Regions from separate parts of the Rhizobium sp. BK112 genome, predicted to be linked through region 3. Evidence: predicted binding sites of a transcription regulator. Region 3 holds the regulator's gene; each other region holds the start of a gene.
What was found. Region 3 encodes HrcA, which represses chaperone genes, less so after heat shock. Its sites were predicted from a motif close to GTTAGCACTCNCNNNNNGNGAGTGCTAAC; they were not measured.

Region 1 (9,804 bases), on a different contig from region 3:
GCCTTGCGAATAAAGGTCGCCATATTCGCCGGTCTGGGCGTTCCAACCGTAGGAGAAGTCGGTTTTCTCGCGCAGCTTGCCGACGATGATCGAACCTTCGGCGCCGGCGTTCTCGGCGATCTGACGGACCGGAGCCTCGATCGCCCGGCGAACGATCTCGATGCCGACCTTCTGGTCCTGGTTGGCGGCATCAAGATTGTCGAGGGCCTTGACGGCACGCAACAGCGCAACGCCACCGCCCGGCAGGATGCCTTCCTCGACGGCCGCACGGGTTGCATGCAGTGCATCGTCGACGCGGTCCTTCTTCTCCTTCACTTCGACTTCGGTCGATCCGCCGACGCGGATGACGGCAACGCCGCCGGCGAGCTTTGCCAGGCGCTCCTGCAGCTTCTCGCGGTCGTAATCGGAGGTCGTCTCCTCGATCTGGGCCTTGATCTGCGCGACGCGGCCATCGATTTCCGCTTTGGAGCCGACGCCATCGATAATGGTGGTGTTCTCCTTCTCGATCGCCACCTTCTTGGCCCGGCCGAGCATGTTGAGGGTGACATTCTCGAGCTTGATGCCGAGGTCTTCGGAGATGACAGTGCCGCCCGTCAGGATGGCGATGTCTTCCAGCATGGCCTTGCGGCGGTCGCCGAAGCCCGGAGCCTTGACGGCTGCAATCTTCAGGCCGCCACGCAGCTTGTTGACCACGAGGGTCGCAAGTGCTTCGCCTTCGACGTCTTCAGCGATGATGACCAGCGGCTTGCCGGACTGGACGACGGCTTCGAGAACCGGAAGCATGGATTGCAGGTTCGAGAGCTTCTTCTCGTGAATGAGGATATAGGGATCCTCGAACTCCACGCGCATCTTGTCGGCGTTGGTCACGAAGTAAGGCGACAGGTAGCCACGATCGAACTGCATGCCTTCGACGACTTCGAGTTCGGTTTCGGCGGTCTTGGCTTCCTCGACGGTGATGACCCCTTCATTGCCGACCTTCTCCATCGCTTCGGCGAGATAGCGGCCGATCTCGGAATCGCCATTCGCGGAGATGGTGCCGACCTGGGCGATCTCGGAATTGCTGGTGATCTTGCGAGCGTTGGTCTTCAGTTCCTTGACGACGGCGTCGACGGCGATGTCGATACCGCGCTTCAGGTCCATTGGATTCATGCCGGACGCAACGGCTTTCGCACCTTCCTTGACGATTGCCTGAGCAAGCACGGTTGCGGTCGTGGTTCCGTCGCCGGCTAGATCGTTGGTCTTCGATGCCACTTCACGCAGCATCTGGGCACCCATGTTCTCGAACTTGTCTTCCAGTTCGATTTCCTTGGCGACCGAAACGCCGTCCTTGGTGATGCGCGGCGCGCCGAACGACTTGTCGATCACGACGTTGCGACCCTTGGGGCCGAGCGTCACCTTCACCGCGTTGGCGAGTACGTCGACCCCACGCAGCATGCGTTCACGGGCATCGGTGTGAAACTTGACTTCTTTCGCAGCCATTTCGTTAACTCCTCAATAGGCAGCTATCTGACTGATGGGTTGGATTGGCGGGTTATCGTCTCAGGCAGCTTTCTTCTGCTGGACCTGGGCTTCGATGATGCCCATGACATCGCTTTCCTTCATGATCAGCAGGTCCTCGCCATTGATCTTGATCTCGGTGCCGGACCATTTGCCGAAGAGGATGCGATCGCCGGCCTTGACGTCGAGCGCCTGGATCTGGCCGGCCTCGTTGCGCGCGCCAGGCCCGACGGCGATGACCTCGCCTTCCTGCGGCTTTTCCTTGGCGGTGTCGGGAATGATGATTCCACCCTTGGTCTTTTCTTCGGATTCGACCCGGCGGACGAGAATGCGATCATGAAGCGGTCGGAACGACATGTTTTCCTCCGTTGAGCAAAAATGATGACGTTAATCCCCTGGCCGGACCGGATGACCAGTCCGGGCGGGTGCAAAATCTCGATCGAGCCTTTTGCGCGAAATGATCTGGTTTTGCGATTTTTCGATTTCAAGAGGGCGAAACGAAAAAATTAGCACTCCTCGGAGAGGGCTGCTAACACACTGGAAAGGAACAACAACCTGGCCTTGAGCGTTCAAAAATTCGTTGATGGCGGAAAAAATTTGCGCCACCTTCAGACTGTTACGAAACGGAGACGAAGCATGCGATTTTCATCGGATCTGGAGCGTCAGCTCAACGGTTATGGCCTTACTACCGCGCACATCCTCTACCGCATTCCCGATTTCGAATCCGTCCTGCAGACTTATGTCTGGCAGGATTACGATCTGGCTCCTGATTTCCCTGAAATGCTGAAGTTCCTCGACTTCTGGCAGACCAACCTTGACGGGCCGCTGCATTCCGTCCGCTATACGCATCAGCGCCTGATCGGACCGAACGAATGGCGCCGCGTTGAAGGCGAGTTCAATTTGCACTGAGACTTGAGTCCGGATTTTTCGTTGCCTGGCTCTTTTTTCGACCGAGGCTTGATGAGCTCGGCCCACGGCGCACGTCATCGCGGTCTCCGTGTGACGATGTCAAAGGCGAGTCGGGATCGCGCAAGCCAATTGCTCCCAAGCTGCAAAATGGAATTGAGTGGCAAAGCCTCGACGAGCGATGGAGGATTTCAAGCGCCACTGCATCGGAGCACCAGAGATGGCCCGAAGACCAGATCGCTGAATAGTGCCGTTGAAGGGCAAGCGTTGTTTTCCTGCGCAGCCCACGTTTGATTGCCGGCTCTGAATTCCGCGGTTCGGCCGTCGGTGGCAATCTGCGTGCGCCTCTTGTGAGGGCGTACGGGATATAGCTGCAAGTTATGAGCTCGATCGACTGGTTCGATTAATTTTCTCAGGCGCTGGTCTTGCATCCGAAATTCTCAAAAACCAAATCGATAGCTGCCAGCCGCTGAGGATAGGGCTGGCCTTGCTGGAAGCGCCATCTTTCGGCGCTCCGTACCCATGTTGCTTCAAGGAGGATATGGCTATGGCAACATCCTACGACTATGCACCGCTGTTCCGATCCAGCGTCGGTTTCGATCGGGTCTTCAATCTTCTCGAAAATGCTCAGCGCGCCCGCTCGATTAACGACTGGCCGCCCTATGACATTGTCAAGACTGGCGATGACAGCTATCGGATCTCGATAGCGGTGGCAGGTTTCGCCCAGGACGATCTCGACATAACATTCCAGTCCAACCTTCTGACCGTGACCGGCAAAGAGCAAGAGGCGGCTACCGAAGCCTACCTTCATCGCGGCATAGCCGGCCGGCCGTTCGAACACCGGTTCGAGCTCGCCGACCATGTCAGGGTGAACGGAGCGGATCTAAAGAACGGTCTGCTTTCCGTGGATCTCGTTCGTGAGGTTCCGGAGGAAATGAAGCCGCGAAAAATCGCCATCGAGACTGCGGCGACTCTTGAGCCGTCGGCTCCTCCCGCGCAGATCGAAGCGCAGAAGGCCGCTTAAGCAGAACCCATCAAGAGGGCGTCGCTGCGGCGGCGCCCGTCAACATCGCGGGTTAGGAAGGAGAGCGCAATGAAACCCGATATGTTCAAAGAGCCTGTTTCTATTCTTGTCGGACTCGGCTTTCCGGCGGAGGTTCGCAGCGCGATGGATGCGTACCGGCATCTCGTCGAGTGGCCGGCGGCGCTCAGAGATCACGCGCACTCCGTTGCGCTTAAGGCGTGTGGTGCCGCGCTACGCGGCGAAATCGAAGCGGAGACCGCCCGCGGCCTGTTTGCCGCCTTTGCTGAAAAGCACGATCTGTTGGCGCCGGAAACTAACGCCATCGTCGCGTCTCGCCTGCGCCGGGACAGGGATCCGCACGTACGCTGAGGTAATTCGATGATGGACAACATCTTGGAGCAGGCTGCAAGCAATGCCATGACGATCGGGCCAACGCTACTGGCAGAAATCCGTCTTCATGCTTGGAATGCCGCGAGTTCCGCCACACGCCGCGACCGGTGACTGATATCTAAGCGCCGCATCCATTCAGGCGCCACGCATATGGCCGACTTAAGCGGGTACTCTAGTTGTCTTTCCACGCGGCTTTGGCTTCCGTGGATGGTGGTGGCGCGTTCACCAGCTCCGAGACGAAGTTCGTGAGAGGCACGATGTTTTCGTGCTGGCTCGCCTCTTCCAGGGCGTTCATGTACTCGTCACGGCGCGCGACAGGTATGACGGTCCACGGCGCTCCGCTCTCGGCAAGAAGCGCATTCATAATAAAGCGCGCCGTGCGTCCGTTCCCGTCCGGAAACGGGTGGATATAGGTGAATAGGAATGGGGCGAGGATTGCCTTCACGCGCGCATCAGATTCCTCCGATATGCTCTCGAACAGTGCGTCCATGGCGTCGGCGATTGCATGCGGCGGTAAGGGGACATGCGAGGATCCCCGCAGATAGACATTGTGCGATCGGTAACCCGCGAGTTGGTGCGCCTTGATGATACCCGCGGTTACCGAAGGGCTGAACATGGCTCGGAACCAATCCTGGTGCCGTGCCTCGAGCAGTTCGCCGGTAGGTGCTCCATCAAGGATCTTCCTGATGTCATCGCGCACCTCCTCAAAAGCCAGTCTGTATCCCTTGGCAGCTAGCGCGTTCTTGGTCTCGTAGTCCTGCGCGTCCTCGTCCGGTTTCCATTGACCGTCCTGTACCCTCCGGATCAGCTCTTCCGACACCTCGTAACCCTCGATCGAAAGCGAGTTCAGGGCGTCTGCCACATAACGCTCATCAATGTCCGCGATATATCCGTCCCGGTCGTTGATCCGCACTTGCTCGAATCCGATGTGATTGAGGGCGTCTTTCCCCATTTTCGCCCAGAGGTTCTTGATCCGGGTAGCGGACGGCGCCTGAGTTCGTCGCGCATCCAGCGTGACCAGATCGACTGTCGGGTCGAAAGGGTTGTCCTCGTGCGGGTTGTAGCCCGCCGATTCCAGGGTCTTGATGATCGTGTCCGCGTCCCTTGTCCTGCCGAGATGGCGCAGGGCTCCCGCGATGCGACCGCCAACGTGGCTCCGGCCGCCGTCCAGGAGGTATTGAAGCAGCGTGCTTGTTCCGCGGATTGAGCCAATGACTGCGATGACATCGGTCGCTGACGTTCTCCACGACTCCGGCGACAGATTGCAGATCGCCTCTTCCATCGGCATCAATCTCAATCGTTCTCTCGTCTCGGCGGGCTCGTTTTCCTTTGAGCGCAGCAGATAGAGCGACGTATTGCTCGGTAGCTTCACAAGCTGATTGTTCGCTTTCGAGCTTCTGACGATGACCTGCCCCGGGATGGAGTGGTTTTCGGACCATAGAGCCACGGAGGCCTCTGCGGAGAGTCGCCATTCACCCGCGAAACGGTCGTCCAGGTATCTGGCAACGAACTCCCAGTAGACGGTGCTCCAGGCCGCATCGATCCTGTTGTTGGCCGACGGTCGCGAGTTCACCGCCAGCCAGCCCTTCATGATTTCTTCGAGGAACCCATTGTCCTGTAGTCGTTCCCGGTGGACACGGCTGAGCTCTTCGGATTTCACCACCGATCGGGTGCCGTTCTGCGTCACTCCCCTCAGTTCAGCCAGGGATGCCGCGAGCAGTTCATTGGGTTTCGCCACGTTGGCCTCCGGCGACGGTGTGTGAGTAGCGGACCACTACTTCCGTGCTTTGTTGTTGCACTAATTTGACGCCTTTGACAAACACTAATATCCTGCATTTGAGTCACACTAGTTTCGCGTCTTTGAGTCGCACTAGTTTTATGAGTTTGACTCACACTAATTTTCTGCCTTGGACTCAAACTAAAATTCCACCTCGCCGAGAACCGTTTCGCAAGGCGAGACGAACTCAATGCTATTGCTGACCACCAATGCGCGACAGATCGATCCGTATCCCCGCGCGCCCAGCATCCTGCTCCGCCTCTGGCTGTTCCTCTCTTGATTCCGCGTCAGCGTCCTCCTCCTCGGCGGGGATCTTCTCTCTACTTTGCTGCGAAACACCAACCGGTGTTCCCGGATCCTCCGCCTGAAACACGCTCACGCCCTCGAACTCACCGGTCTTCCATGCGTAAATCGCATCCTCGAAAATCTGCGGGAAGACGTCTTTGCTCGTGGGGTTGCCATACCATCTCGCAACGATCCTGAGGACCTTGGCGAACATCGCCGTGCCTTTGCGAAGGTTCTGGCAGGGGTCGACTAGATCGGGCTTCAAATCGGTCGCTTCCTTGACTCCAACGCCTGCGGGAAACTGCGTCAGGCCGACGCGGACGACGGCCTGACCAGCGTATTGGCGCACGATCGCCATCGCCTCCTCAGTCGAAGCCGCTTTCGGAACGAGTATCAATCGGCCGCCCGATTTAACGGTAACAGCGAGGGGATCATCCGAGCCCGCTGCCATCACGAACTGCTCTATTATCGCGGGCTTGAGGGAGGGGTCTGCGCATTCTTTTATCAGGGCGGCGTCGAGCATGATGTCTCCTGGGCAGTCAGGTGTTGAAGGCAATAACAAGCGGTTTTGCGAAGAGCTTTGCCCATGCGGTGGCAGCGGCGCGCTGAATGGCGACGATCGACGTCCCTTCGGTCCACCATCCGTTTCCGACGGCAACGACGAGATCGGGATGGTGGAGCATGGACTGGAGGATCGGCCAAACGATCAGTTGTTCGTAGCAGATCAGCGGGGCCGCCCGGCTGGCACCAACGGAAACGACCGGGTTTGCGAAGAAATCTGCCCTGGCGCCACCACTTTCTCCGAACCAGGATCGCCACGGCTGCCACATCGAGCCGGGGACCGGCATGCGTTCGCGATAGAGGATGCTGCTTTCGCCCTTCCTATCGATCGCGACGAGGACATTGTCGTAGCCGGCGGCATCGAGCACCGTGGCACCGGCGATGACCGTCCCATCGGTATCGCCGGACGCGCTCATCCAAAGCCGCGCCACGGTCGGTGTCCAGAAACCGAGCGCAGTTTCCGGCAGCACCACAAAGCGTGCGCCATCGCTGGCCGCATTCCGCACCGTTGCGATCAGGTCACGCTGGCGGTGAAGACCGGCGTCCCGACCGAGCGAAGCGCCCAATTCGAGGTCGACACCGAGCCAGCCATTGGGTAGACCCGGCTCGGTCCACGATGCGGCGGACCACAGCCAAAGGCCTGCGAAGGTGATGGCGACAGCTGGCCAAATGCGGGTTACGAGGCCCGCAAGGCCAGCTGTCATGAAGCCAAGGCCCCACCATCCCAATCCCGGGAACAGAGCACCCGCAGCAGTAGCTGGATGAGCCCAGCCCGTGATACCGAATGGCGGGATCGACATGATGATGGCCGCCAGAAGATAGCGAAACGGACGATCTCCGCTGTTCTTCGTCCAGAGGACCGTATGCACGGCAACGAAGCTCAAAGACGCACACAGCCAGAGCAGAAGGCCCGGCCAGATGTCCGACGAATAGAACGCCGCTACGCCTTGCGGCAAACCACGTGATGCGGCCAGGAAATATCCGGCGGAGACAAGTGCCGCCACTAATCTCGTTCGCGAGATCGACCACAGAAGCGGAAACCCCAGCGCGACGGGTAGAAGCAACACGTGGCCGCTCCAGCCCACCACGCCGATTGCGATCGAAACGAATATCAGCAGCGCCGGCCGAAGGTAATCACGGCACATAGGTGAACACCTCCTGCGCCAGCCCGAGAATGCCGGAGATCGGTACCGGGCCAAAATATCGGGAGTCATAGGAGCCGGGGAATGCGGAATGCAGGAAGACATATCCTGGCGGTACGATGCCGCTCGGAAAGGGCGTCAACGGCCGGCCTTTTCCATCTCGTAGTGCGAGACTGGAAGAGGAAACTCCCCACCCATCCACGCTCACGCTGACGCCGATTTCGATATGCTGTCCTGCAACGGCGATCACTGTCTTGATCAACGGTGCGACCCCGCCAGGGCAGGAACCAGAACGGAGATAGCCTCGTGCCCTCGCTGCCCGCATCGCCGCCGTTTCCGGCGGGCAGATGAACACGAGGTCGTCGACTGCTGCCGGTCGATGAAGCGGGATAATGCGCCACAGGCCGAGTGGCTCGCTCGGTGTCAGATTGATGCGGTAGCCGCCGGCGACGGCAGTCACCACCAGCAGGATGGCGGCCACCGCCGCCATCGACAGAACCACAATGGCTCGTCGTTGCTGCGTGATCATCGACCGGCGGGTTGCAGCCCCGGTCATTTCAGCGAGAGCCCTTGGCTCTTGGTTTGCCGCAGAGTCTCGGCCTGCTTGAGCGCTTCCGTCGTTCGTTCATAAGCGGCAAGTTGCTGGACCGTACGCATGGAATTCCAGGCGGACTGGACCTCCGCCTTCTGGCCGGCCGTCATGCCCGATGTGACGGTCTCGAAAGTCTTGCCATCAGTGTCTTTCGCAGCCAAAGGCAGGAAGGTCCGTTCCCCGAAACGTTCGGAAACCGCCTTGGCGAAACCTTCGAGTTCGACCTTCACCATTTTGTCGGCCAGCGCGTATTCGAGGCCAGCCGGAAGATCGTTTCGATCGATCGCATCGCGCACGCGTTCGAGCGTTTGCTTGGCGGCTGGAGAGAGCGCCGGGATGTCGACCGAAACCTTGAGCCGGACCGCGCGCTCCTCCGTCTCATGTTTCAATTCGGCCTCGGCCCGCTCACGAAGGTAACGTTCAAGATTTCGGGCGAGCGCCGGCACGTTGGCGATGGCTTTTTCCCGGTCCTGCCTGTCGGCACGGCTGGCGAGAACACCGGTCTTGCCCTTCAGCGCACCGAAGCTTTCGGGGGCGCCGGCGACCTTCGCGAGGGTGGACTGCGCGACCGACTGGTCCTTCAACATGGTATCGACATTGATCGCCTTGAAGGCAGCTTCCGGCTTTGCGTAGACGAGATGGAAGCGGGTCGAGACGTCCTCCCATTGCGTCTTGAGGCCGGGATCGGCGGCGAGCTTATCCTCGACAGCCTGGTCGAGTGATTTCGGGAAGGTGGTGATGCCTGATACCATGGGCTTGGCCTCCTTGATTGTGTCCGGGATGGAGTGTTTGTTGCTGCCGCGGACCAGTCCGAGTGCCGCACCGATGGCGGCTAGACGGGCGCCGAGGTCGGCGAGTTTCTGTTTTTGCCGAACGGCCCATTGGAGGCGATCGTGTGCGATCGTGCGGGCGACGTTGACAAGATGAAGGCCCCGCGCTTCCGCGAAGCGCAGCGCCTGGCGATAGAACGACGCCTTCTCGTAATCGAGGGTCGTCTCCTTGGCGTTCCGGCGCGACAGGATCGGGATGAGGCCGCCGGACTTCGCGAAGGAGCGACTGCCGTAGTAGACGGCTAGATCCTCACGATGGCGCGTCAAAGCCACATAGGTCAGATGCCGGTCCAAAGATAGGGAAGCAAGCACCTTCACCCGGTCGACAGTCGCGCCCTGGCTCTTGTGGATCGTTGTCGCATAGCCGTGGTCCAGATTGTTGTAGAAGCACTGCTCGACCGTGACCTGCCGGCGGTGCTCGCCTTCACCAACCTCGGCAACAATCCGGCCAGGGGCGGCTTCAAGCACCTTTGCGAGCATGCCGTTCTTGACGCCAAGGCTGCCCTCGTTCTTGAGGAACACGATCTGGTCGCCGGTCGCGAACATGCGCGTTCCGTACTCTGTCTTGAATGCAAATCCGTCTGCGACGACGCCGCGTTCGACCAGCTTGGCGCGCGCCATATCGTTGAGCATTCGGACGTCGCGGCGGAGGTGTGCGAGGATCAGGCTGGTCTTCGAAGGGTCGTAGTCGCGGTCCCACGCTGTGATCAGGCTCTCGACCGCGTCGTCCTTCAGTCTCAAACCAATCATTCGACCATGAGCGGTGTAGGCATCGACAGCCCTGCGGATATTACCACGAG
Region 2 (9,804 bases), on a different contig from region 3:
TTGAGAAGGCGGTCGGTCATCGACAGAAGCAGATCCACTTTCGCCTGGCAGCCGTCGATCTCAAGGAGCGCCACCCGGCGCTCCTTGTCGATGTCTGCAAGATCCTTGTCCTGCTGCCGTTGCTGGTAAGCTCCGAATTGCACCCATCCGAAATAGGCGGCCGCTGCGACTGAGATACAAAGCAAGAGGGTTTTCCGCACAATAATCCTTCGGAGCCGGGCGGCTGGCTAGCCGGCGGCACGTCTTTCGCGGGGCAATCCCTGTATCGCATATCGGTTACAGACAGGAGTTACCACTTTCGGCGGGGCCTTCGGCTTGCCGAAATGGTGTTCGAGCGCCCGTGAGAGCATGGCCGGCGAGGTGACGCCCTCTTGGAACAGCCTGATCAGCAGGATGGCCGCGACGTTGAAAACCCGTTCGTCATCGATCAGGATTCTGGCGTCGTAGCCGGCGTCGTCGAGCACGCCCTGAAGCATGTCGAGATCGGACGAGGTCAGATGCGGCTTTTCTGAGGTGGAAGACATCGGTCCTCCTTTCGTCGGGGCGAGGGTATAAAAACCCTCAGTCGGCAGCGCCCGTGCGATGGCTGCCGAAGGCGGGACCATGCGCCTTTCGCTGAGGCAACGCAACGGGAATCTTGCTGCGGATATCGCACCGGTTGATGGGCAGCCCGCACCGGTCAGGGTGCGGGCCGAGATGGTTATTCCGCCGCCTGATAGCTGGGTCTCCGGGCGGCCGATGTCCGCGGACCGGCGGCTGCAAGCAGGGTGATGGCGATGGCAAGCAACGCCACGAAGGCGATGCCGGCGACATAAGGGTCCCAGCCGAAATGCGGCGCGGCGCCGAAGACCGCCGAGGCGGCCGCAAGCACGATGCCGCCGCCGATCTGGAAGGAGGCAAAGAGCAGTCCCGAGGCGAGTCCAGCCTTGTCGTCCTCCACATCGGAAAGGGCCGCGACCTGCACCGAGGGGTAGGTCAGGGCGTAACCGAGGCCGAGCGGGATCTGCGAGAACAGAACGAGCAGGATCGGGTCGACATGTCCGAGCGCGGTCACCCAGAAGATGTAGCTGAAGGCTTGCAGGCCGACACCCACCGCCATCAGCCCGGTGGCGCCGCGATTTTGCGCGAGTGTGGCAAAACGTGGCGCCAGGAACATCACGAAGACGCCGCCAAGCGCAAAGCAGAAGCCGGTGGTGAAGGCCGACCAGCCTATGGCGTTCTGATAGTAGAGCGTCGCCAGGAACTGGAAGCCGACATAGGCGCCCTGGAAGAGGGCGGCAATCGCATTGGCATGCCGAAGCTTGGCCCGACGGAACATGCCGAGCGGCACCATCGGATCGGCATGGCGCGCTTCGACCGCGAGGAAGAGCAGGATCAGCACCAGCGACGCGATGAGCGAGCAACAGGTCGGGAAGGCCTGCCAGCCCGCTGCCGCAGCGTTGGTGATCCCGAAGACGAAGAGCAAGAGCCCGGGTGTGATGGTCAGCGCGCCGGCCCAGTCGAAGGCCGGCCGCGGTCCGGTTCTTTTCGGGTCGGCCGGCAGCACCAGCGGCGCAAGAAGGAGCGTCAGGATGGCGACCGGCGCGCCCATGACGAGCGTCGCCCGCCAGCTGAAGATCGTCGCAGCACCGCCGATCACCATGCCGAGCACGAAGCCGGCGGCGCCGGTGGAGGAGAAGACGCCGAGCGCTTTTGCCCGCGCCGTTCCCTCGCCGAAGACGGAGAGCAGCAGCGCCAGGGCGGCCGGCGCGGTGAAGGCGGCGGCAATGCCCTTGATCAACCGGGCGGCGATCAGTGTCGGGCCGCTGTCGACGAAGCCGCCGGCGATGCTGGCGGTGGCAAAAATTGCCAGCGACCAGAGGAAGACGCGGCGATGGCCGAAGACGTCGGCGACCCGGCCGCCGAGCAGCAGGAAGCCGCCATAGCCGAGCACATAGGCGCTGACGGCCCATTGCAGCGAGGTCGCCTCCATGCCGAGTTCGGCCTGGATGGCAGGCAGCGCGACGCCGATGGTGGAGACATCCATGGCGTCGAGAAAATTGGCGGCGCAGAGCAGCAGCAATGCCAGCCCTGCCCCGTTTCGCGATTTGGAAAGAGTCATCGAAATCGTTCCTTATTTGCTGCCGCCTCATCGGGGGAGGTTGCCGGGCGGCAGGGAACGAGAAAATGTACAGCTTCCTTTCCTATTGCAAATTGATAGTAGCCATGCCAGGTATTACTGGTGATGATGAATGATGCCACTCTTCGCAAGATCGACCTCAATCTGCTGCTGGCCTTTTCGGTGCTGATGCAGGAGCGCAATGTCAGCCGCGCCGCAGAGCGGCTGCTGCTTGGCCAGCCCGGTCTTTCGGCCGCTTTGCGGCGCCTGCGCGAGGCACTGGATGACGAATTGTTCGTGCGCGTCGGCCGCGGCCTGCAGCCGACGCCACGGGCCCTTTCCATCGCCCCGGCGATCGAGGATGCGCTGTCGGGCATCGAGCGTGCCATCCGCCCGCAGGCCGAATTCGATCCGGCCAGCTGGCAGGGCGAGTTCCGCATCGGCATGTGCGACAATCTCGAATCGGCCTTCTTCGGCCCGCTTGCCGCCCGTCTTCTCCAGCTCTCACCCGGCGCCCGGCTGATCGGCATCGCTTCCGACAAGCGCGATGCCGCGCGCCGGCTGGACGAGGGCGTCTTCGACTTCAGCGTCTCGGTGCACGAAGAGCCGGCCTCCTGGCACATCCGCGCGCCGCTGTTCGATCAGGCCTCGATCTGCATCTACGATGAAGCCCAGCTCCGGCTGAAGGCGCCGTTGAGCCTCAAGGATTTCGCCAATGTCGCCCATGTCACCGTTTCGTTCGAAGGCAATGCCGCGACCAGCATCGATAGCGCGCTGAGCCGCACTGGCCACGTCAGGCAGGTGGTGGCGACGGTGCCGCGTTTTTCCGCCTTGCCGACGGCGCTCAGGGCCATGCCGGCCATCGCCACGGTGCCGGAATCGATCGGTCGCTGCATGGCGCAATTGCATGGGCTGACGATCTGCCAGCCGCCGCTTTCCCTGCCGGCCGATCCCGTGACCATGCTCTATCGCCGCGTCGACCAGGCGGACGGCCGGGCGCGCTGGTTCCGCGGCCTGTTCCTTGACGTCGCCAGCGAGGCGCTCGAAGCCTCCGGCTGCCGCGTATCGATATCGAGAGCTGCGGCTTGACTCAGGGGTGATTGCATCGAGATTGTCGCCCCGGCCGCCGTCTATTCAATGACCGATTTGAACCACGTACAGAAGGCTGAAATTGATTTTTGGGGAGAAGCCCTGCAGATCAGAAAATAGCTCTCCTGTGCGAGAATCGCGATGTCCGAGAGCACGATCAGGTCGCCATTCTCGATTTCGCGGCGGCATAACTCGACCGGGCAAAGTGCCACGCCATGACCGGCAATGGCGGCGGTTGCGAGCAAATTGAAGTCTTGAAACACCGGCCCCTTTAGCGTTGGCGTCAACGGCACGCCCGCCTTGTCGAGCCACTGCGCCCAATGCGCTGTGGTCTCGTCGTGGAGCAGGTCTGCCGTTGCGATCTGTGTCGCGTGGTCGATGCTGCCCTTTCTTTCAAGATAGCGCGGACTGGCGACAGGTTGAGTGGCGCGGGAGAAAAGCTGGTGGCAAACGACGCCTTCGAAGGTGTCGGCGCCAAGCGTAATCAGTACATCGCAGCCGGTTTCACGCAGACGCTGTTCGGCCATGGCGTAGACCACCTTTATTGTGACATCCGAATGCCTCGCCAGGAAATCGCTGAGCGATGGTATCAGCCATCGCGTCGCGATGGACGGGATGCAGCCGACGGTGATCTCGGATCTCGTCCTGAGCTTCAATAATTCCGCTTCTGCGGAAATTCTTTCAAGACTACTCGATAGGGTTTCGGCAAAGCTTTTGGCCTCGGGTGCGAGCCGCACGCCGCGTTTTTCACGCAGAAACAAGGCACGTCCGAACCATTCCTCCAAATGACGGATCTGATGGCTGATCGCGGCATGCGTGACGCGCAATTCGTCGCCGGCGCGTGAGAAACTTGAAAGACGCGCTGCCGCTTCGAAGGCTCTCAATGCGCCGAATGGAAGTGTCATCTGTAAGTTTTCCTCAGCTATCCGATAGAAATCATCATTTGTCCGAATATGGAGATCACCAGTATGACTGCAGGAAGCGGATCTGAACAGTATCGCTGACGTGTCAAATTTTCTTACACCAGGAGAGCGGAATGTATGTGCGCAGCCTGAAGGATGTCGAAGCAACCGACTATTTTGTGGAATGGGGCAATGGGACGAGCCACCGTTTGCTGACGGAAAAGGACGGGATGGGGTTTACCGTTTGTCATACGATCGTGCGCGCCAACACCGTTTCGCTTCTCGAATACCGCCAGCATCTCGAAGCCTGCTATTGCATCGCCGGCGAGGGCGAGGTGGAGGATATGGACGGCACCGTCTTTCCGATCCGTCAAGGCGATATCTATGTGCTCGACAAGCATGACAAGCATCTGCTGCGCGGCGGCCGTGACCAGGATATGATCCTCGTCAGCGTCTTCAATCCGCCGCTCGAGGGATCCGAGCGCCATAATTTGAACGACCCCTCGGGATCGGCTTATTGAGATCAGCCTATAAGGGAAAATGCGCGGTTTTCTGACGGTCAGTCGGCTTGTTACAGCTCGCCTTTATGAAAATAGGCTTCGAGCCGGTAGCCGTCCGGGTCGATGATGAAGGCGGCGTAATAGAATTGTCCGTAATCCGGCCGGATCCCCGGTTCGCCATTATCCGTGCCGCCGGAGGCGACGGCCGCCGCGTGAAAGGCATCGACCGCAGCCTCGTTCGGGGCGACGAAGCAGAAATGCAGCCCGGATCGCAGATCGGCAACAACGGGGTGTTCGACCTGCATCACCCAGAGGCCGACCCTTTCCGGGCCGTAGCCGATCATCGTGTCGGAATTGGACAGCCGCTCATATCCGAGCGGCGCCAGCGCCGCGTCGTAGAAACGGCGGGCTCTTTCGATGTCTTTTACGCCGATGGAGACGTGATCGAACATGGACGCAAACTCCCTGACTTCCCTTGGTCTCCGAAGGACGGCTCATCCCTCAAGATGGCACGACGCCAACATCTTTCAACCGCGGTCCGAAGTCAACGAAAGGGCGTCGTTCAAAAAGGCTGGCGATCCGCTCGAGCGCCTTGGCGAAGAAATCGGCGCGCCGAATTGCCGCTGTTCAGCGCAAGCCCTGCGACGCTGTCACGTGATTTGGGGGAAGGGCGGAGTAGGGGCCGGATCCTAACGCCACGGATGAGCCGGCGGGGTGTCACGAGCGATCTGCGCAGCGTCGGATAGCCTGAGCCATTCCTTCCGGTATCCGATGTTGAGAAGATTGAAGGACAGCATGTCTCTCCCAGCCTGCGAACGGCTCGCGCCGTTCACGGCATGGTCCGCGTGCGTCGGAACGCTCGCGTGATAGACGGTCCACGAACGGGCGGGTTCGATCCGGCGGTCGCGTCCGATGTCCATGGCGTAGTGGCCGGCCGCGCCGCCCTTGTTGTTGCCGACAGCAAAGGCGTTCGGTCTTCCTTCGTCTTCATGACTGTTCACGATGTCAACCTTCCGTCATTCGGGCCGTGGCCAAACGTTGTCTCGATCAGTGTTGCGCCGCTGCCGGGCGATAGGTTTAGCGGTTCCAGGCTGTCTTCCGTCGTCACCCGCTCGTGACGTTCGTCGTCACTGCGGATGCGGTATTGCAGCACATTGCCTCTCGGAGGCAGCGTGGCGGTAATGCGGTATGTATCGGGGAGTTTGGAGGGAACGATGAAGAACCCGTCCTTCAACCGGACGGTCTGCCCCACCTTGAAGATATGTGTTGCTGCCTCGCGTCGGACGGGGCGTCCGTTGCGTTGCGGGTTGCGCGTAGCGGTCATGATTGCTGGTGATCCTGTTCGAGTGCGATTTCGAGATCTGACGGATGGATAGGCATCATCTGCAGCGTCGAACTCTGTGCGGCGATCGCCGGCAGGTGGATGAAAGCGCCGACGCGTCGCCAGGCAAGCCTGGAAACGCCATCGATCAATTCCTCGTCATAATCGACGCGATATTCCCCGGCTGGCTGTGTCCCGTCGAAACCTGGCAGGCGGAAAGGAGATGAAAAGCGGACGACGGTTTGTGTGGTGCGGCTTGTCACGGCTAAGGCCTCCGCAGGAATACGCCGATGCGTTTCCTGTATCGTTGAGATCCGAACCGGACGAACTCGGCGCTGCCGGTACATCCGCGGTCAGCGCCAAGCTCATTCCGGATCGAATACGCGAAATGCACGCCGGAACGACGTCATTATTCGCTATCGAGAATTCGGTGGTGTATGGCGGGTCGTAGGTCTCTGACACCGCGAAGCCAAGTCGGCCAAATCGACGAGACTTATCGTTACGCCTGGATTGCGTTTAAATCAAGATAAATTCGGATTTATCTATAAAAAACGCCAAATTAACTCCGCGGTCACGTAAATAAAATGGAGCGTAATGGCTCAAGAAATTCTATTCAATTCATAATTATTACAAAACATCCCGCCGAAATGATTTCCTGAATTTTTCAGCGTGAATAATATTTCTTGGCACTCCTATCAATCGAGTGCCACGGGTGCTATTTATGTGTTGCAGCCGCCATATGCGCCGGCAGCAGAAAGACCTCTATGAAATTCCGTTCACTTCACGACCGCGTCGTCATTCGACGTGCGGAAGGCGATGTCAAATCCAAGGGCGGGATCATCATTCCAGACGCCGCCAAGGAAAAGCCGCAGGAAGGCGACGTGGTCGCAGTCGGCCCGGGCCTGCGCGACAATAGCGGCACTCTCAACCCGCTCGACGTCAAGGTCGGTGATCGCATTCTGTTCGGAAAATGGTCGGGGGCAGAGGTCACGATCGAGGGCGAGATCCTTCTGATCATGAAGGAGACCGACATCATGGGCATCGTCGAAAAGATCGGAGTGGCCTCTCAAAAGGCCGCCTGATCGATCGCATTCCGATCCGTATCTCAAGACCGAACTGGACCAATATCATGTCTGCCAAGGAAATCAGATTCTCCACCGATGCGCGCGATCGCCTGTTGCGCGGCGTCGAATTGCTCAACAACGCCGTCAAGGTCACGCTTGGCCCCAAGGGCCGCAACGTCGTCATCGACAAGGCCTATGGCGCACCGCGCATCACCAAGGACGGCGTCACCGTCGCCAAGGAAGTCGAGCTCGCCGACAAGTTCGAGAACATGGGCGCGCAAATGGTGCGCGAGGTGGCGTCGAAGACCAATGATCTTGCCGGCGACGGCACGACGACGGCGACGGTGCTTGCGGCCTCCATCTTTCGTGAAGGCGCAAAGCTCGTCGCTGCCGGCATGAATCCCATGGATCTCAGGCGCGGCATCGATCTCGGCGTCGTTGCGGTGGTCAAGGAGATCCAGGCGCGGGCGAGGAAGGTCAAATCGTCAGGCGAGATCGCCCAGGTCGGCACCATTGCCGCCAATGGCGACGTCAGCGTCGGCGAGATGATCGCCAAGGCGATGGACAAGGTCGGCAATGAGGGCGTCATCACCGTTGAGGAGGCGCGCACCGCCGAGACCGAACTCGACGTCGTCGAGGGCATGCAGTTCGACCGCGGGTACCTCTCACCCTATTTCGTTACCAATGCCGAGAAGATGCGCGTGGAACTGGAGGACCCCTATATCCTCCTTCACGAGAAGAAACTCGGCAGCCTTCAGGCGATGCTGCCAATCCTGGAAGCCGTCGTGCAGACCGGCAAACCGCTTCTGCTCATCTCCGAGGATGTCGAAGGCGAGGCGTTGGCGACGCTGGTCGTCAACAAGCTGCGCGGCGGCCTGAAGGTCGCGGCCGTCAAGGCGCCGGGCTTCGGCGACCGCCGCAAGGCCATGCTGGAAGATATTGCCGTGCTGACATCAGGCCAGATGATTTCCGAGGATCTCGGCATCAAGCTCGAAAACGTCACGCTCGATATGCTCGGCCGCGCCAAGCGCGTGCTGATCGAGAAGGAGAGCACCACGATCATCGACGGTTCCGGCGAGAAAGCGGCCATCCAGGCGCGCATCCAGCAGATCAAGGCGCAGATCGAGGAGACCACCTCCGACTACGACAAGGAAAAGCTGCAGGAACGCCTGGCGAAACTGGCCGGCGGCGTCGCAGTCATCCGTGTCGGCGGTGCGACCGAGACGGAGGTCAAGGAAAAGAAGGACCGCATCGACGACGCGCTGAACGCGACCCGTGCGGCGGTCGAAGAGGGCATCGTGCCGGGCGGCGGCGTGGCACTGTTGCGCGCGAAGTCGGCGCTGACGGGTTTGACCGGCGACAACGCCGACGTGACGGCCGGCATCTCGATCGTGCTCAGGGCGCTTGAAGCCCCGATCCGGCAGATCGCCGACAATGCCGGGTTCGAAGGCTCCATCGTCGTCGGAAAACTCGCCGGCAGCAATGATCACAATCAGGGCTTCGACGCACAGACGGAGACCTATGTTGATATGATCGAGGCCGGCATCGTCGATCCGGCCAAGGTCGTACGCACCGCTCTGCAGGACGCCGGCTCGATTGCGGCGCTTCTGATCACCGCCGAGGTGATGATCGCCGACATTCCCGCAAGAGACTCTGCCCCTTCAGCCGGAAATGGCGGCATGGGCGATATGGGATACTGAGGCCAGCCTGAACCGGTCCGGCGTCGCCGGACGGCGCAACCCGAACAATAGACAGGGAGAATTCCAATGTCCGTGCAGAGCAGCAGCAAGACATCGATTACCCAGCGTTTCGACAATTACCAGCCATCCAAGACGCTTCTCGTCTGGGCCTGCGTCGTCACGGCGATCGCCACGATGATCATCGGCTTCAGCTGGGGAGGCTGGGTCACAGGCGGCACGTCAAGCAAAGCGGCCGCCGCCGCCGGCGATACCGCACGCGGAGAATTGGCGTCGGCCATTTGCGTCGAGCGGTTCAAGGCGGCGCCGGATGCGAGCGCTAAACTGATCGAGTTCAAAGCGCTTAACGACGGCTACAAGCAGCGTCAGTTTGTCGAAGCGGGCGGCTGGGCAACCATGCCTGGGCAGACCTCGTCCGACAGCCGAAGTGTTCAAGGCTGCGCCACTGCGCTTGCCGTCTGACGCCGTTTTTCTAGAGCGCTCCGATATATCTGCGGAGCGCTCCCACTGTTGAAGCAGGAAATGACCCATGATCCGCTTTGAAAAAAAGAGCGACCCGCAGCCAGCCGCAGACGACGCCGGCGGCGAAAGCCTCAAGAAAGTCCCTGAGGCATCAGCCGACGGGCAGAAAAAAGCCGCCAACGACAGCACACGTCGCCGCGCGCCGCGGGCGGCGGAAGATGACGACCGGCTTATCTGAGCATAGCGTCACACCGCGGTTGACGGCCTAACGATAATCCAGCCAGACCCCGCCGGCGTCGGCGGACCGCACGCAGTTTTCCACCCAGCGCACCCCTTCCAGCCCGGCATCGACATCGGGAAAGACAAGATCCTCAATGCCCGCCGGCGCGAGGCCGCGCGCTCTGTTGATGGCAAAGCCGAAGCGACGGTAGAGGTTCGCCCAGGCTTCGAAAAGGCCTTCCGGATGGCCGCCGCCGATGCGGTCGTCGATCCTGGCCTCGGGATAGAGATAGTCCATGCCGCGCTCGAGAATGCGGGCGGGTTCCCCCTGGATTTCGTAGGAGAGCTGGTTCGGCCGCTCATCCCACCATTCGATGCTGGCCTTCGAGCCGACGATGCGGATCTTCTGGCCGTGCATGGAGCCGGCATTGACGGCGCTCGACCAGATGGTG
Region 3 (9,804 bases):
AGCGCACCTCGGATTCGATCGCCACATCAGCCGCCGTCAGCTTCTCGGCCATGGCGTCGATATTGCGGCCGGATACCCGGAAACAGGCATGGCCCTGGCCGGTGGTGCCGTGCGGCGGCACCTGCAGGGCATCAGGCGCCGGCGGCTTCACCGTTTCCTCGGGGTTGAAGATTAACAGAACGCCGGGCCCGCAGCGGAAGAAGACATGCCGGTTGGCGGCGCGGGCGATCTTCTCCAGTCCGAGGACGTCTTCGTAAAACGCCTCGGCCTGATCGAGATCCCGCGCATAGAGCGCCGTTTCCAACATGCCTTCCAGCATGGGGTTCATCCTTCGACGGCTTGCTTCTGCAGCGCCACCAGTTCGCCGATGCCGTTTCTGGCAAGCTGCATCAGCGAGGTGAATTCGCCCTCGCTGAACGGCGTGCCCTCGGCCGTGCCCTGGATCTCGACGATCCCGCCGGTGCCGGTCATGACGAAGTTCGCATCGGTCTCGGCCGAGGAATCCTCGAGGTAATCGAGATCGATCACCGGCTGGCTGGCGAAGATACCGCAGGAGATGGCGGCGACATGATCCTTCAGGACCCGGTCAACCTTGATCATGTTGCGGCTTTCCATCCATTTCAGGCAATCGTAAAGCGCAATCCAGCCGCCGGTGATCGAGGCGGTCCGCGTGCCGCCATCGGCCTGGATGACGTCGCAGTCGAGCGTGATCTGCCGTTCGCCGAGCGCCTGCAGGTCGACGACGGCGCGCAACGACCGGCCGATCAGCCGCTGAATTTCCTGGGTGCGGCCGCCCTGCTTGCCGGCGGCGGCCTCGCGCTTCATCCGTTCGCCGGTCGCCCGCGGCAGCATGCCGTATTCGGCGGTGACCCAGCCCTTGCCGGTATTGCGCAGCCAGGGCGGCGTCTTTTCTTCAAGGCTGGCCGTGCAGAGCACATGCGTATCGCCGAACTTGACCAGGCAGGAGCCTTCCGCATGCTTGGAAAAATTGCGCTCGAACGAGACCTTGCGCATCTGGTCGATTTTTCTGCCTGAAGGCCGCATTCTTATCTCCTGGGGTTTGTTGACCGCTTCTACGATTGGCGGCGCCTATTTGCAAATTCCCTTTTGCCACGGGTGCGAGTTTGACTTACTTTTCGGGAAGTATCATCAGCGCGGGTTCTTAAGCTTCATGGGCATCAGGTCGACGTCGGTTTCGGATGCTGTTGCCGCACTGGACGAGCGCTCCAGGGAAATTTTTCGGCGCATCGTCGAAGGCTATCTGGAAAGTGGCGAGCCGCTCGGTTCGCGCAACCTGTCCCGTCTTCTGCCGATGTCGCTGTCGCCGGCCTCGGTGCGCAACGTCATGAGCGATCTCGAAGAACTCGGCCTGATCTATTCGCCGCACGTCAGCGCCGGACGGCTGCCGACCCAGATCGGCCTGCGTTTCTTCGTCGATGCCTTCATGCAGGTCGGCGACCTCTCTGCCGAGGAGCGCGCCAACATCGACCGGCAGGTGCGGGCCGAAAGCGGCGGCAATCCGGTGGAATCGATGATGAACGAGGCAAGCCGCATGCTGTCCGGCATTTCGCGCGGCGCCGGCCTCGTCATCACCTCGAAAAGCGATCCGGTGCTGAAACATGTCGAGTTCATCCGGCTCGAACCGACCAAGGCGCTGGCCGTGCTCGTCGGCGATCACGATCAGGTGGAAAACCGCATCATCGAGCTGCCGGCGGGCGTCACCTCCTCGCAACTGACCGAGGCGGCGAATTTTCTCAATGCCCATATGTCCGGCCAGACGCTGCCGGAACTCCGCAAGCAGTTGAGCCGGCTGAAGGATGACGTCCGCCACGAGCTCGATGCCCTGTCGCGCGATCTCGTCGAGCGCGGCATCGCTGTCTGGGCCGGCAGCCCGGACGAGGGCAAGCCCGCGCAACTGATCATCCGCGGCCGCGCCAACTTGCTCGAGGGGCTGGCCGGCGCCGAGGATCTCGACCGGCTGCGCTTGCTGTTCGACGATCTCGAGAAGAAGGACAGCCTGATCGAGATTCTCAATCTCGCCGAAACCGGTTCCGGCGTGCGCATCTTCATCGGTTCGGAAAACAAGCTCTTCTCGCTGTCCGGCTCGTCGCTGATCGTCGCGCCCTATCGTGACGATGACGATCGCATCGTCGGTGCCGTCGGCGTCATCGGCCCGACGCGGCTCAATTATTCCCGCATCGTGCCGATGGTGGATTACACCGCCCAGCTCGTCTCCCGCCTTTCGCGCAATCAGCTTTGACGCCGCAACTGGCGAACGTGCGGAATTTTCGCTTCTTTGTCACGCAGACTTGATTTTTTTCGGTCAAACCTCGATATCGGGCGCATCTGAAGACACCAACCGGAGACCGTCATGACCGATGACACGACGAAAAACGGACCTGACGCAACTGCGGCCGATGCCGCAGCCGACGCTGCCGCCTACGTCGAGAACGATATTGCGCAGGAAGAGGCTGCCCAGCCGGACCCGCTCGAGCTTCTGAAAGCCGAAAACGGTGAGCTGCGCGACCGCTATCTGCGCCTTGCCGCCGAGATGGACAATCTGCGCCGGCGCACCGAGCGCGAAGTGAAGGACGCCAAGTCCTATTCCGTCGCGGGTTTTGCGCGCGACATGCTCGCCGTCTCGGACAATCTGCGCCGCGCGCTTGATGCCATCTCTCCGGAGACCAAGGCCGCGGCCGATGCCGGCCTCAGCACCCTGATCGAAGGTGTCGAGATGACCGAGCGCGCCATGCTGTCGGCTCTTGAGCGCCACGGCGTTCGCAAGCTGGAGCCGGTCGGCCAGAAGTTCGATCCGAATTTCCATCAGGCGATGTTCGAGGTGCCCAACCCCGACGTGCCGAACAATACGGTCGTCCAGGTCGTGCAGGCAGGCTTCACCATCGGCGAACGCGTGCTGCGCCCGGCCATGGTCGGCGTCGCCAAGGGCGGCCCCAAGCCGGCCGAAGCCGAAACCAATTCCGTCTTCGACGAGAAGGACGCTTAAGGACGTTTCCCTTCCGCTCAGGAAGGGAAACCAAAGCTTCAGATGCGGGCGAAACGTTCGATCAGCAGATCGAAGAAGCCGTCCGCATCGACATGGCGCATGACCTTGGCATTGCGCTTGCGCTCGGTCACATGCCACCAGTCGACGACGGTCATGCCGACGGTGAGTTCGGACCGGACCTCGATCTCGACATTGCAGTCCCGACCCCTGAAGAGCTCCGGCTTCAGCAGATAGGCGATCACGGTCGGGTCGTGCAGCGGCCCGCCGTCGGAGCCGTATTTCTCGATATCGAACCGCTCGAAGAATTCCAGCATCTCGACCATGGCCTTAACAGGCGCCGTGCCGATTTCGGCCATGCGCTTCACCCGGTCCTTGCGGGTCAGCAATTGGTGAGTGACGTCAAGCGGCATCATCACGATCGGCACGCCTGAGCGAAAGACGATATCGGCGGCCTCGGGATCGACATAGATGTTGAATTCGGCGGCCGGCGTGATGTTGCCGCCCTCGAAGAAGCCGCCGCCCATCATCACCAGTTCGCGGATGCGGGGAACGATGTCGGGCGCCTTCTGGAAGGCCAGGCCGATATTGGTGAGCGGCCCGAGCGTGCAGAGCGTCACCGTGCCTGTCGGCTCGCGGCGCAGCGTCTCGATGATGAAATCGACCGAATGGTCGGGCTGCAGCGCCATCGTCGGCTCGCTGAGGTCGGGCCCGTCGAGGCCGGTCTTGCCGTGCACATGTTCGGCCGTCACCAGATTGCGGGCGATCGGCGCGTCGGCGCCGGCGAAAACCTTTGTCTCCCGCCGGCCGCAGAGCTCGCAGACGATGCGCGCATTGCGGCTGGTGAAGGAAAGCGGCACGTTGCCGGCGACCGTCGTGATCCCCAGCACCTCCAGCTCCTCGGGACTGCCGAAGGCCAGCATGATGGCGGCCGCATCGTCCTGGCCGGGATCCGTGTCGATGATGATCTTTCTTGCGCTTGCCATTCCGATCGTTCCATCCTCGCGGGTGCGCTTTGCCTCGGCATGCACCGATTTGTTCATTTCCCGTCACAAATCAGCACAGTCCGTGCGGGCATGTTTTGATGCGAGGCAGCCGCCGCTTTGTCAAGCAAGCAGCCGGCGGCACCGCTTTAAAATTGTGAGGTGGCGCCGGCACGTCGCACCGTGCCTTGCAGCACTGGACTGCTCTCCCCATATTAGCGGCATCCGGACGCTGCGTTTAAGGTCCGGGATGGTCGCTTGCATCAAGGACTTGAAAAGAGATGAGCCGCATTACCCCTTTCGCCAGCCCGCTGCTTCTGGGCTTCGATGCCATGGAAAAGACGCTGGAGCGCATTTCCAAGGCGAGCGACGGATATCCGCCCTACAATATCGAGCGCATCGCCGCCGACAACGGCGCCCCGGAACGTCTGCGCATCACCCTTGCCGTCGCCGGTTTCAGCGAGGAGGAACTCGATGTCTCCATTGAGGAGAACCAGCTTCTGATCCGCGGCCGCCAAGTGGAACAGGGCGAACGGGACTATCTCTACCGCGGCATCGCCGCCCGCCAGTTCCAGCGCACCTTCGTTCTTGCCGACGGCATGCAGGTGCTCGGCGCCGGCCTGAAGAACGGTCTGCTCTCCGTCGATCTAATTCGTCCGGAACCCGCGCGCATGGTCAAGAAAATTAACATTTCGGTTTCACAGTAGCACAACGGTTTGTCGAACCGTTGGTCCCTTCTTCCGGAGGAACAGGAATGTTGATGAAAGAAGCCACGTCTCACTTGACCAAATCCGAGCTTGCCCACATCGGCAACGGCGAGGTCGCCTACATCAGAAAAATGCGCACCGAAGAGGTCGCCAAGTGCTTTCCCGAGGCGCCGGATATCGATCCGAACGTCGATCTCTGGGCACTCTTCGGCGCCGACGGCACGCCGATCCTCTTGACGGACAACCGCTCCAGCACCTTTTTCAAGGCTGCCGAGGACGAACTGAAGACGGTCAGCCTGCACTGACCGTCAGATGGTGTCCGTCGCGTTTCACCGCTCTTGCAGTGCGCGGTCGCTTATCCGATTTTGCTGCGGTCGGGGCTGATGTCACGATATATGCGCGTAGCCTGCTTTCGACGTTTTCCGTGCGATGATGTTGGAAGCTCCAGGATTCGGTATCAAATCCCACCAGACTGACAGGGTTATGGCAACTGTGCGCCAGTAGGAGAGATTGGCGTCGGGTTGGATTAGTGACCGCATTGGGGCCGTAAGCCGACTGGCAGCTTTTTGGCGCTCACACGCGATAACAGACATCCAGCGAGGAAAGATCAGCGCCATCCCTGACCGATGCGGACGCTTGATCACTATGAGCGTTTCTTCCGCTTTGCGGCCAAAAGCGGTGAGCAAGCGGTAACTATGCGACCAAACACCAACTGTTCGAGTAAGATCTTCAGCTTCGACGGATTTGGGTCTAGAGAGCATTTCCCCGACATCTGAGTTAGTATTGCGACTGAGGAACCGAATTCAGCCACAGGAGAGCTGGTGTGGACGTTGCCGCTTGGTTGCGAGGAATCGGTGTCACAGCCCTTGAATAGCGTCGACCTCTGATAGTGGTGAAGCCTGCCGTCCACTTTTGCCTCGCGCTCCTTGATCGGAAAAGTCGAGATGGGTCGATACCCGAAATTCGAGAATGCTGAACAAGATTCGGGAGCACGCCAACAAGCAGAAATCGCATGAGCTTGATCTCTGCTATGGAATTTCAGCATAGCGGATGATGCTCTGATTTTGGACGTTGGCGACTAATTCATCAGAGCGAGACAAAAATCGGCGGAGCAAAGGTGAGGAATTTGAATCGTTGTATCCTAAGGTGAGATCAATTGTCGGAGGCACACCCTCAAGTGCTCTAGCAACGACATTTGGCGTCAGCATATTTTGCGCATAAAGCGGAATAAGCGTTATTCCACCTGTAGACACGACGAGCGACATTGCTGACGGCAGGCCTTCGCCTTCGTACTCTGCCTTGAGGGTGATCCCAACGTTCGACGCGTAATCTTGGATCACGGATTGCAATACGGGAGAAATTCTAGCCGAACTGACGTAAGTTTCGCGGGCAAGGTCCTGCGGCCGGATCTTTTTGCGCGACGTCAAGCGATGGTCCGCCGGCAGTACGGCGATCAGTGGCTCCTTGGCTAAAAACTTGAAGGACACACCAACACTCTGCGTCTCGGGGCGAAGGAACGCGACGTCCAGCTTGCCTCGCATCAGTGCCAGAGCAAGGTCCGGGGAAGACTGACTGGACAATATGATTTCAACCTCCGGCGCTTCCTCACGAATAATGCGCAATGCATGGGGTAGCCACACGACCTCTTGCCCTGCGAGAAAACCGATAGTGAACGACTGCTTTTCTGGCCGTTCTGCCCGCCGGGCCCCTTCCGCAGCCGCCTCGACTTGCAATAACGCCAGCCGCGCGTGATCAAGAAACACTTTACCGGCGGCGGTGAGCGTCACGCCGCGCGACTGCCGTTCCAGCAGCTTTACACCGACTTCGGTTTCCAGATCGCGAATTTGCCTGCTGAGTGAGGGCTGGGACGTGTGAAGCCGCCGCTCTGCTGCGGTCAGTAAGCTTCCCTCCTCCGCAACAGCAACAAAATAGCGCAAATGCCTCAGCTCCATCGGATCCTCGCTATACCTTTAAGGCATAGCTCGAACGTACAAGGTATTTGTCTTCGATAGAAGGGGGATTTAATTAACGTCGCAATTTCGGGATACAATCGAACGCGCCTCACCGGAGTATTTCGCCTGCGCTTCGAAAAGAAAGATGAGGCATGCGTGGCAATATTGCGTTGATTATTGCAGTGGCGCGTGGATGAATGGCTCTAATTGATTATTTTGACCTTCAAAGGAATGTTTAACAGCGCAGAGGGAGAGACTCGATGCCTACAATCACTACCACGGACGGCGTAAACATCTTCTACAAGGACTGGGGCTCAGGCCAGCCGATCGTTTTCAGCCACGGCTGGCCGCTGTCGGCGGACGATTGGGACGCCCAGATGACCTTCTTCCTTCGCCAGGGCTACCGGGTGATCGCCCACGACCGGCGCGGCCACGGCCGATCCGACCAGCCCGGCACCGGCAACGACATGGACCACTGGGTTGCCGACCTCGCGGCCCTGACCGAGCACCTCAACCTGCGCGACGCGATCCACATCGGCCACTCCACAGGTGGCGGTGAGGTGGCTCGCTATGTCGCTCGCCACCCGGAGCGCGTCTCGAAGGCGGTACTGGTCGCTTCCCTGACGCCGAACATGTACCGGAGCGAGGAAAACCCGTCCGGTCAGCCGCCGGAGTGGTTCGATGCGATCCGAGCGGGCGTGCTGGGCAACCGGTCGCAGTTCTTCCGGTTCGTCCCTGAGAACCCGTTCTACGGTTACAACCTCGACGGGGCCGAGCCTTCGGAGGCGATCATTGCGAACTGGTGGCGCCAGGGCATGGCCGGTGGTGCCCTGGCTCACTACGCGACTGTCGACTCTTGGCTGGAAGATTATACCGAAGACCTCAAGAAGATCACCGTGCCGGTGCTGGTGATGCATGGCGAGGCCGATCAAGTCGTCCCCTTCGCAAGTTCCGTGCCGCGTGCGGTCGACCTGCTCAAGAACGGGTCGCTGAAGACCTACCCGGGCTACCCCCATGGCATGCTGACCACACATGCAGATGTCCTCAACCCCGACCTGCTCTCGTTCATCAGGTCTTGACGACATCGACCGGACCGCGGCCTTCATCCAACGTCGGCCGGACGATCTGTCACCCGGCAGTGCCGGGTGACACCTGTTGGTGCTGGTACGTGGAGCGTCCCCGGAGGGTGCTTCCGACAGTGGCAATTTGCTTGGCGCGTAGTGAAAGATGCAACTTGTCGCGCTTAAATTTTTCGTTGCGGTGGCCGATTACTCCACCGGCCGAAATGGCTCGGCGTCTCGGCTTCGACATCTGGGAATTAAGAGCGGGGGGATGTCCGTCGATTTAATGTCGGAAGTACCACCGGCTTCCGAAGTGCTCATTATAGGCGCTCAGCTCGATGGCAGCTTTTGGAACACTGACCATAGTGTCTGAACGGCTGAAATGAGGCGCAAAGCGGTCATGAATGCAGAGAGCGCCAACGGCAGCTGAGAGCCATCAGCAGTCATTGGTGCCACTTGTGACGTGACGGAATACCAGAAAGTTCCAGCAGCCCCGGGCAATCCTTCGCGCCGCCGAACATTGCGTCTGTCCGCCGACTTTCCTTGAGCCTCAGATCTTCCTGAACGTCAGATAGGCCGAAGAGCGGCCCTCGCGCCGGGCCTTGGTCTCGTAGCGCGTGCTCGGCCAGCCCGCATAGGGGGTGAGCCAATCCGCTGCATTCTCGGCCACCCAGTCGAAGCCGCCATGGTCGCGGCATTTGAGCAGCGTCCAGTTCACATAGGTGTCGATGTCGGAGGCGAAGCAGAACAGGCCGCCGGGCTTCAGCACGCGATGAAAGCGGTCGAGATTGGTCTTCGAGACGAAGCGCCGCTTCCAGTGCTTCCGCTTCGGCCAGGGATCGGGATAGAGCAGATCGATCTGATCGAGCGAGGCGTCCGGCAGCCAGTCGAGCAGCTGTGTCGCGTCGTCATTATAAACGCGGATATTGGACGTGCCGGTCTCGCCGATGCGCGACAGCAGCTTCTGCATGGAATTGACGAAGGGCTCGACGCCGATGAAGCCGGTCGACGGCGTCTCCAGGGCGCGGTGGATCAGATGTTCGCCGCCGCCGAAACCGATTTCCAGCCGCAAGCGCTCGACCGGAACCGGGAAGAGGGACGTCAGCGGCGCCGGGGGCGCCGCCGAGAGATCGATCAGGAATGCCGGCAGCAGGCTGTTCAGCGTCTCGGCCTGCTGTTCGCGCAGAGCCTTGCCTTTGCGGCGACCGAAAAAGGCTTCGGTCGCCCGGCCGCGACGTTCCATATCCGTCATGCTTTATCTCAGGCCTTTACGCTTTCCTTGAGCGCCTTCACGAGGTCGGTGCGCTCCCAGGAGAACGAGCCGTCGCGGCCGGCCTTGCGGCCGAAATGGCCGTAAGCGGAGGTCTTGGCGTAGATCGGCTTGTTGAGGTCGAGATGGCGGCGGATACCGGTCGGCGAAAGGTCCATGTTCTTGCGGATCGCTGCCTCGATCTGATCCTCGGTAACCTTGCCGGTGCCGTGCAGGTCGACATAGATCGACAGCGGCTGGGCGACGCCGATCGCGTAGGAGATCTGGATCGTGCAGCGGTCGGCAAGGCCGGCGGCGACGACGTTCTTGGCAAGGTAACGGGCGGCATAGGCGGCCGAACGGTCGACCTTCGTCGTGTCCTTGCCGGAGAATGCGCCGCCGCCATGCGGAGCGGCACCGCCGTAGGTGTCGACGATGATCTTGCGGCCGGTGAGGCCCGCATCGCCGTCCGGTCCGCCGATGACGAACTTGCCGGTCGGATTGATGTACCACTTGCAATCGTCAGCGATCTTCAGCTCGCCCAGCGCTTCGCGGATATAGGGCTCGACGACGGCGCGAACCTTGTTCGAATCCCAGCTCTCGTCAAGATGCTGGGTCGACAGCACGATCGAGGTTGCTTCCGACGGCTTGCCGTCGACGTAGCGCACGGTCACCTGGCTCTTGGCGTCGGGGCCGAGCTTGGCGACTTCGCCGTCGCCCTTCTTGCGGGCGACTGCCAGCAGCTGCAGGATCTTGTGGGAATAATAGATCGGGGCCGGCATCAGGTCCGGCGTTTCGCGGCAGGCGTAACCGAACATGATGCCCTGGTCGCCGGCGCCCTCGTCGCCCTG

Region 1: groES (co-chaperone GroES) is a predicted target of HrcA. The motif match lies at 2,003-2,031, and genes of this name have one in related genera.
Region 2: groES (co-chaperone GroES) is a predicted target of HrcA. The motif match lies at 6,593-6,621, and genes of this name have one in related genera.

What each region holds. Positions count from the first base shown of each region.
Region 1 is NZ_JACHYZ010000025.1:25,593-35,396, reverse strand. It holds partial or broken gene groL (chaperonin GroEL) at 1-1,479, opposite strand, end outside; gene groES (co-chaperone GroES) at 1,540-1,854, opposite strand; gene FHT75_RS34620 (usg protein) at 2,134-2,406, shown strand; gene FHT75_RS34615 (Hsp20 family protein) at 2,951-3,427, shown strand; gene FHT75_RS34610 (DUF982 domain-containing protein) at 3,497-3,796, shown strand; gene FHT75_RS34605 (Fic family protein) at 3,990-5,555, opposite strand; gene FHT75_RS34600 (TraH family protein) at 5,788-6,402, opposite strand; gene FHT75_RS34595 (conjugal transfer protein TraB) at 6,419-7,585, opposite strand; gene traF (conjugative transfer signal peptidase TraF) at 7,575-8,138, opposite strand; gene traA (Ti-type conjugative transfer relaxase TraA) at 8,135-9,804, opposite strand, start outside.
Region 2 is NZ_JACHYZ010000002.1:766,689-776,492, forward strand. It holds gene FHT75_RS09265 (hypothetical protein) at 1-200, opposite strand, end outside; gene FHT75_RS09270 (hypothetical protein) at 228-605, opposite strand; gene FHT75_RS09275 (MFS transporter) at 701-2,101, opposite strand; gene FHT75_RS09280 (LysR family transcriptional regulator) at 2,225-3,187, shown strand; gene FHT75_RS09285 (LysR substrate-binding domain-containing protein) at 3,229-4,092, opposite strand; gene FHT75_RS09290 (ectoine synthase) at 4,224-4,610, shown strand; gene FHT75_RS09295 (VOC family protein) at 4,661-5,041, opposite strand; gene FHT75_RS09300 (hypothetical protein) at 5,279-5,590, opposite strand; gene FHT75_RS09305 (hypothetical protein) at 5,587-5,913, opposite strand; gene FHT75_RS35795 (hypothetical protein) at 5,910-6,173, opposite strand; gene groES (co-chaperone GroES) at 6,675-6,992, shown strand; gene groL (chaperonin GroEL) at 7,040-8,674, shown strand; gene FHT75_RS09325 (hypothetical protein) at 8,741-9,133, shown strand; gene FHT75_RS09330 (hypothetical protein) at 9,201-9,371, shown strand; gene FHT75_RS09335 (Gfo/Idh/MocA family protein) at 9,399-9,804, opposite strand, start outside.
Region 3 is NZ_JACHYZ010000004.1:236,154-245,957, reverse strand. It holds gene FHT75_RS13850 (VOC family protein) at 1-328, opposite strand, end outside; gene rph (ribonuclease PH) at 325-1,044, opposite strand; gene hrcA (heat-inducible transcriptional repressor HrcA) at 1,172-2,260, shown strand; gene grpE (nucleotide exchange factor GrpE) at 2,372-3,004, shown strand; gene FHT75_RS13830 (nucleoside hydrolase) at 3,043-3,987, opposite strand; gene FHT75_RS13825 (Hsp20 family protein) at 4,266-4,691, shown strand; gene FHT75_RS13820 (DUF1150 family protein) at 4,739-4,996, shown strand; gene FHT75_RS13815 (LysR family transcriptional regulator) at 5,720-6,643, opposite strand; gene FHT75_RS13810 (alpha/beta fold hydrolase) at 6,904-7,722, shown strand; gene FHT75_RS13805 (tRNA (guanine(46)-N(7))-methyltransferase TrmB) at 8,255-8,956, opposite strand; gene metK (methionine adenosyltransferase) at 8,965-9,804, opposite strand, start outside.